Variovorax paradoxus: one gene and its partner. The protein of the gene in region 2 interacts with the protein of the main gene of each other region in a pairwise test. Links are inferred from orthologs where the notes say so. Each region holds a gene or a part of one and is shown on either strand. Other genes may lie near its edges.

Region 1 (4,173 bases), 2.0 Mb from region 2 along the record:
CTTGGGTCGACGAGCTTCGGGGAAGCAAGGAGTGAGCGCGATCCTGCTCGATACGAGCTATCTGATCTCGTTGGCTGATCCGGCGCGCTCACCATCGCGTCGCGGTCAGCTATCTTCGCGAAGCCTTGAAGCGCGGTGTGCCGCTGTACCTTTCGGCGGTCGCGGCTTCGGAATTTCAGGTCAAGCAGGCCGTGACCGATCTGCCATTGCGCAATTTCGAAGTGCTGCCATTCAACATCGATCACGCCATGCAGGCTGGCTTGTTGATGCGAGATATCAAGCGGGATGCTGGCGACGATCGCAGTGCGGTCAAGGACGACATCAAGCTGATCGCCCAGGCAATCTGCGAATCGTTAACGCATATCCTCACAGAGGATGCCCAGACTCTGGTGAAGTACCTGGACCGACTGAACAAGGCAGGTACCAGCAGTGTGAAATCCATCTTGCTGGCCGATGGTTTCGATGCAGCCTGGTTTGACAACGGACAGCGCGGACTGTTGAGCGATCTGAACGATTGAGCGTTGCCACTCAATCGGCTCTCAGTTCGGCAACAACCGTTTGAGGTAGCGCCCCGTGTGGCTGGCCTCATTGGCCGCGATGTCTTCCGGCGTGCCTTCGCCCACCACCGTGCCGCCGCCGGCGCCGCCCTCCGGGCCCATGTCGACGAGCCAGTCGGCCGTCTTGATGACGTCCAGGTTGTGCTCGATCACGACGATGGTGTTGCCCGCGTCGCGCAGCTGGTGCAGCACCTTCAGCAGCAGTTCGATGTCGGCAAAGTGCAGGCCAGTGGTCGGCTCGTCCAGGATGTAGAGCGTGCGGCCGGTGTCGCGCTTGCTGAGCTCCAGTGCAAGTTTCACGCGCTGCGCCTCGCCGCCCGAGAGCGTGGTGGCCGACTGGCCGAGCTTGATATATGAAAGGCCCACGTCGAGCAGCGTGCGCAGCTTGCGCTCGATGGTCGGCACGGCTTTCAAAAACTCGTGCGCCACCTCGACCGTCATCTCGAGGATCTGCGCGATGTTCTTGCCCTTGTACTGAACCTCGAGCGTCTCGCGGTTGTACCGCTGGCCGTGGCACACCTCGCAGGGCACGTACACGTCGGGCAGAAAGTGCATCTCGACCTTCACCACGCCGTCGCCCTGGCAGGCCTCGCAGCGGCCGCCCGCCACGTTGAAGCTGAAGCGGCCCGGGCCGTAGCCGCGTTCGCGCGCGGTGTTGGTCTCGGCCATCAGCTCGCGAATGGGCGTGAACAGGCCCGTGTAGGTGGCCGGGTTGCTGCGCGGCGTGCGGCCGATGGGCGATTGGTCGACGTTGATGACCTTGTCGAAATACTCGATGCCCTCGACCGACTCGTGCGCGGCCGGCTCTTCGTGCGCGCGGTAGAGCGTGCGCGCCACGGCGGTGTAGAGCGTGTCGTTCACCAGAGTCGATTTGCCTGAGCCCGAAACGCCCGTGACGCAGGTCAGCAGACCGACCGGAAAGGCCACGCTCACGTTCTTCAGGTTGTTGCCGGTGGCGCCGACCACGCGGATTTCCTGCAGGTCGGTCTGCGAGGCAAGGTGCGCCGCTTCGCGCGCGGCGCGCCGTTCGGCGGCGGGGCTCGGCGGAAAGCGCGAGGCCTTCTTGCCTTCGTTGAAGGCCGGCTTCTTCACGACCGGCAGCCAGGCGGTGCGGTGCTTGGGCACTTCGATCTTCTTGGTGCCCGAAAGGTATTGGCCAGTGAGCGAGTCGGGGTTGGCCGACACCTCGGCATAGGTGCCCTGCGCCATCACGCGGCCGCCGTGCACGCCGGCACCGGGGCCCATGTCGATCACGTGGTCGGCGGCATGGATCATGTCCTCGTCGTGCTCGACCACGATCACGCTGTTGCCGATGTCGCGCAGGTGCTTCAGCGTGCCGATGAGGCGGTCGTTGTCGCGCTGGTGCAGGCCGATGCTGGGCTCATCGAGCACGTACATCACGCCCGTGAGGCCGGAGCCGATTTGCGAGGCCAGGCGGATGCGCTGCGCCTCGCCGCCCGAGAGCGTTTCGGCGCTGCGGTCCAGGCTCAGGTAGTTCAGGCCCACGTCGTTCAGGAACTTGAGGCGCAAGCCGATCTCGCGCACCACCTTGTCGGCGATGTCGGCCTTGGCACCGCGCAGCTTCAGGTTTTGGAACCAGGCGAGCGAATCGCGCAGCGTGAGATGACTCAATTCGAAAATCGCCATGCGCGGCGGCTCGCCACCATCGGCGGGGCGGTTCGATTCATCGACCAGGAATACGTTGCGCGCCTCGGGCCTGAGGCGCGAGCCGCCGCAGTCGGGACACGGCTGCAGGTTGCGAAAGCGCGCGAGGTCTTCGCGCACCATCACCGAATCGGTCTCCCGGTAGCGCCGCGTCATGTTCGGGATGATGCCCTCGAAGGGGTGCTTCTTCGTGAGCTTCTTGCCCGCGAAGTTGCCCGATTCCATGGTGTAGTTGAACTTGATCTCTTCGGCCGCCGAGCCGTGCAGCAGCACCTGCTGCACCGAGGCGGGCAGGGATTCGAAGGGCGCGTCGACGTCGAACTTGTAGTGCTTCGCAACGCTCTCGATCATGCTGAAGTAGTAGCTGTTGCGGCGGTCCCAACCCTTGATGGCGCCGCTGGCCAGCGAGAGCGACGGGAAGGCCACCACGCGCGCCGGGTCGAACACCTCGCGGTGGCCGAGGCCGTCGCAGCTCGGGCAGGCGCCCACGGGCGAGTTGAACGAGAAAAGGCGCGGCTCCAGTTCCGATAGCGAGTAGTGGCAGATCGGGCACGCGAACTTGGCGTTGAACAGGTGCTCCTTGTCGGGCGCTCCCTCGGCGCCCAGCTCCAGCGCAATGGCGCGGCCTTCTGCAAGACGCAGCGCCGCCTCGAAGCTCTCGGCCAGGCGCTGCTGCATGTCGGGGCGCGCGCGCAGCCGGTCGATCACCACGTCGATGTCGTGCTTCTCGGTCTTCTTGAGCTTGGGCAGGTCGTTGTATTCGTAGGTTTGCCCGTCGACGCGGAAGCGCACGTAGCCGGCGGCCTGCATTTCGGCGAAGAGCTCCAGGAACTCGCCTTTCTTCTCGCGCGCCACGGGCGCGAGGATCATCAGGCGCGGCTCATTGGCAATGGCAAGCGTGGCATCGACCATTTGCGACACCGTTTGCGCCTGCAGCGGCAGGTGGTGCTCGGGGCAGTAGGGCGTGCCGGCGCGTGCATAAAGCAGGCGCAGGTAGTCGTGGATCTCGGTCACCGTGCCCACGGTGGAGCGCGGGTTGTGGCTGGTGGCCTTCTGCTCGATGCTGATGGCGGGCGAGAGGCCCTCGATCACGTCGACGTCGGGCTTGTCCATGAGCTGCAGAAACTGCCGCGCATAGGCCGAGAGGCTTTCCACGTAGCGCCGCTGCCCTTCGGCATACAGCGTGTCGAAAGCCAGGCTCGACTTGCCCGAGCCCGACAGGCCGGTGATGACCACCAGCTTGTTGCGCGGAATGTCGAGGTCGACGTTCTTCAGGTTGTGGGTGCGCGCACCGCGGATGCTGATGCGCTGCTGCGCGAGCACGGCGCCCAGGTAGGCGTCGCGTTCCGGGTTGTCAGTTGCGGGGGATTTCAAGGGTTCGATCGTCCGAGGGCAACCGAACATGATAGTCCGCCCTGCATTTCATGGCGAGGGGGCGGGTTGAGAGGCTTTCTCCGCGGGAGCTTCGGGCCCCGGCCGGTGCACCGGTGCGGTGCTGCCGATGGCCCGGCCGACCATGTGCTCGGCCAATGTCTCGTAGAGCGGGCGGCTGATCATGCGGGAGACCAGGCTGGCCAGCATGGCCGAAGCCATGAGGCTCAGCACCATGGAATGGCCGTCGACCATTTCCATCACGATGATGAAGGCGGTGAGCGGTGCCTGCGTGACCGCGGCCAGGAAGCCGGCCATGCCCATCGCGATGAGTGCGGGCCCGAGGTCGCTGCCGGCCAGCCCGGCTACCGCATCGCCGATGCCCGCGCCAATGGACAGCGAAGGCGCGAAGATGCCGCCAGGCACGCCGCACCACGCGGTGAGCCAGGTGGCAATGAACTTGAGAGCGGTGTAGAGCGGTGTAAGTTCGTCATGGCCCTGCAGCATCTGCTTGACCGCTTCGGACCCCGCACCGAACGTGACCCCGCCCGTCACCAGCCCGATGACGGCCACCGCGAGC
Region 2 (3,287 bases):
TTGCGGCCGAGGCTGTAGCCGCCGCCGGGGCCGCGGGTCGACTCGACCAGCTCGTGACGGCGCAATTTGCCGAACAGCTGCTCGAGATACGACAATGAAATCTGCTGCCGCTGGCTGATCGCAGCCAGCGTGACCGGACCGGTGTTCTGACGCAGTGCCAGATCGATCATTGCTGTGACCGCAAAACGGCCTTTGGTAGTGAGACGCATCGCAAGCTCCTTCAAGTGCTTACCGTTGAAATGACACCGTAGCCTGGGGCCGCGGTGACTTCGTCTCCGCCCTGCCCGACCCCTTAAGCTGGTGAACCCAGCCGATGGGATCGGTTCTTCATCGCGAAGTTCTTTTTTTGTTGTTGAGTATTTCGGTCAAGTATAACAGAAGGCCCTGAGGTTTGCTCGGGTAAACCCCAGCGGCAGCCGCTTGAAGAAACCGGAACCCGTCCTATGACGGCAACACGGCGATGTTGTCGCCGCCAGAGGCGCCAAAAGCCTGCTCCCGCAACAGCGCCAGCTGGTCGCGCACCCGCGCCGCCTTCTCGAATTCGAGATTGCGGGCGTGCTCGAGCATGAGCTTTTCGAGCCGCTTGATTTCCCGGGCAATGTCTTTTTCGCTCATGTCCTCGACCTTGGCGCGTTCCAGGTCGAGCTTGGCCATTTCCTTACCGGTCTTTTCGCTATACACGCCGTCGATCAGGTCGCGCACCTGCTTGACGATGCTGCGCGGCGTGATGCCGTTGGCCTCGTTGTAGGCAATTTGACGCGCTCGGCGGCGCTCGGTCTCGTCGATGGCCTTTTTCATCGAGTCGGTCATCCGGTCGGCATAGAGGATGGCCTTGCCGTTCAGGTTTCGGGCCGCGCGGCCGATGGTCTGGATCAGCGAACGCTCGGCGCGCAGAAAACCTTCCTTGTCGGCGTCCAGGATGGCGACCAGCGACACCTCCGGAATGTCCAGGCCTTCGCGCAGCAGGTTGATGCCCACCAGCACGTCGAAAGTGCCCAGCCGCAGGTCGCGCAATATTTCGACCCGCTCCACCGTGTCGACGTCGCTGTGGAGGTAGCGCACCTTCACGCCGTTGTCGCCCAGGTAGTCGGTCAGCTGCTCGGCCATGCGCTTGGTGAGCGTCGTGATGAGCACACGCTCGTTCTTTTCTACCCGGATGCGGATTTCGCCCAGCACGTCGTCCACCTGGTGCGTAGCGGGGCGCACCTCCACTTCGGGGTCGATCAGGCCGGTCGGCCGAACGAGTTGCTCGACCACGTTGCCGGCATGGTCCTTCTCGTACTGCGCCGGAGTGGCCGAAACGAAGATGCACTGGCGCATGCGCGTTTCGAACTCCTCCAGCTTGAGCGGCCGGTTGTCCAGGGCGCTCGGCAACCGGAAGCCGTATTCGACCAGCGTCGTCTTGCGCGCCCGGTCGCCGTTGTACATGGCGCTGAGCTGGCCGACCATCTGGTGGCTCTCGTCCAGGAACATCAGGGCGTCTTTGGGCAGGTAGTCGGTCAGCGTGGCCGGCGGCTGGCCCGGCGCGGCGCCGGAGAGGTGGCGCGTGTAGTTCTCGATGCCCTTGCAGTGGCCGATTTCGGCCAGCATTTCCAGGTCGAACCGGGTGCGCTGCTCCAGCCGCTGGGCCTCGACCAGCTTGCCCTGGCTGACGAATTCCTTGAGCCGCTCGGCCAGTTCGATCTTGATGGTTTCCACCGCGCCCAGCACCTTGTCGCGCGGCGTCACGTAGTGGCTCGACGGGTACACCGTGAAGCGCGGAATCTTCTGCCGGATGCGGCCCGTGAGCGGATCGAAGAGCTGCAGCGACTCGATCTCGTCGTCGAAAAGCTCGATGCGGATCGCCAACTCGCTGTGCTCCGCCGGAAACACGTCGATGGTGTCGCCGCGCACGCGGAAGGTGCCGCGCGAAAAGTCCTGCTCATTGCGGGTGTACTGCATGCGAATCAGCCGCCCGATCACGTCGCGCTGGCCGATCTTGTCGCCCACCCGCATGATGAAACGCATCTGCGTGTAGTCCTCGGGCGTGCCGATGCCGTAAATGGCGCTCACCGTGGCCACGATGACCGTGTCGCGCCGCTCCAGCACGCTCTTGGTGGCTGAAAGGCGCATCTGCTCGATGTGCTCGTTGATGGACGAGTCCTTCTCGATGAACAGGTCGCGCTGGGGCACATAGGCCTCGGGCTGGTAGTAGTCGTAGTAGCTCACGAAGTACTCGACCGCGTTCTTCGGAAAGAACTCGCGAAACTCGCTGTAAAGCTGCGCCGCCAGCGTCTTGTTGGGCGCAAAAACGATGGCCGGGCGACCCAGCCGCGCAATCACGTTGGCCATGGTGAAGGTCTTGCCCGAGCCCGTCACGCCCAGCAGCGTCTGGAACACCTCGCCGTCGAGCACGCCCTCCACCAGCCCGTCGATGGCCTTGGGCTGGTCTCCGGCCGGCGGATAGGGCTGGAAAAGCTCGAAAGGCGAACCCGGGTACTTGATGAATTCGCCCTGCTTGGCCGGACCGATCGGGTCCAGTTTCTTCAGGTCTGCTATGGCTTCGTTGTTCTCTGGCATGGCTGTTCCCGACAGGTGGCGATGGCGCCGGTAAAATTCAAGGCAACCGGAAAGCGTAGCGCAAGTCCGGTTGCCAGCGAAGCTTTCATCCCAAAGGACCTTTCCATGTCTATGTTCACCGCGGTCGAAATGGCACCGCGCGACCCGATCCTCGGCCTCAACGAGCAATTTGCAGCCGACACCAACCCCAACAAGGTCAACCTCGGCGTCGGCGTCTACTACGACGACAACGGCAAACTCCCCCTGCTCCAGTGCGTGCAGGCCGCCGAACAGAACATGATGAAAGCCCCCACCGCGCGCGGCTACCTGCCGATCGACGGCATCGTGGCGTACGACAACGCCGTCAAGGGCCTGGTCTTCGGCGCCGACAGCGAACCCGTGCAATCGGGCCGCGTGGCCACCGTGCAGGGCATCGGCGGCACCGGCGGCCTGAAGGTCGGCGCCGACTTCCTGAAGAGGCTCAACCCCAACGCCAAGGTGCTGATCAGCGACCCGAGCTGGGAAAACCACCGCGCGCTGTTCACCAACGCCGGCTTCGTGGTCGAAAGCTATCCCTACTACGACTCCGCCAAGCGCGGCGTCAACTTCGAAGGCATGCTGGCCGCCCTGAACGCGGCGCCCGCAGGCACGGTGGTGGTGCTGCACGCCTGCTGCCACAACCCGACCGGCTACGACATCACGCCCGAGCAGTGGGACCAGGTGGTTGCCGCCGTCAAGGCCAAGGGCCT

What was found. The genes of interacting proteins can lie anywhere in the genome.
Region 1: the proteins of uvrB (region 2) and uvrA interact in binary tests that used the Escherichia coli proteins (3 or more experiments, as listed by UniProt). The link is inferred for Variovorax paradoxus from one-to-one orthologs.

What each region holds. Positions count from the first base shown.
Region 1 is NZ_CP046622.1:441,618-445,790, forward strand. Bases 340-3,954 are described here. They hold uvrA (excinuclease ABC subunit UvrA), read right to left. Parts: upstream 3,627-3,954; coding sequence 540-3,626; downstream 340-539. Other genes in these bases: GOQ09_RS02085 (hypothetical protein), read left to right, coding at 340-518; GOQ09_RS02095 (chloride channel protein), read right to left, coding at 3,645-3,954. Also shown: GOQ09_RS02080 (hypothetical protein), read left to right, coding at 1-35; more of GOQ09_RS02085, read left to right, coding at 126-339; more of GOQ09_RS02095, read right to left, coding at 3,955-4,173. UniProt on the Escherichia coli protein: The UvrABC repair system catalyzes the recognition and processing of DNA lesions. UvrA is an ATPase and a DNA-binding protein. A damage recognition complex composed of 2 UvrA and 2 UvrB subunits scans DNA for abnormalities.
Region 2 is NZ_CP046622.1:2,402,021-2,405,307, reverse strand. What follows is about bases 1-2,928. They hold uvrB (excinuclease ABC subunit UvrB), read right to left. Parts: upstream 2,560-2,928; coding sequence 442-2,559; downstream 1-441. Other genes in these bases: GOQ09_RS11305 (amino acid aminotransferase), read left to right, coding at 2,665-2,928; iscR (Fe-S cluster assembly transcriptional regulator IscR), read right to left, coding at 1-209. Also shown: more of GOQ09_RS11305, read left to right, coding at 2,929-3,287. UniProt on the Escherichia coli protein: The UvrABC repair system catalyzes the recognition and processing of DNA lesions. A damage recognition complex composed of 2 UvrA and 2 UvrB subunits scans DNA for abnormalities.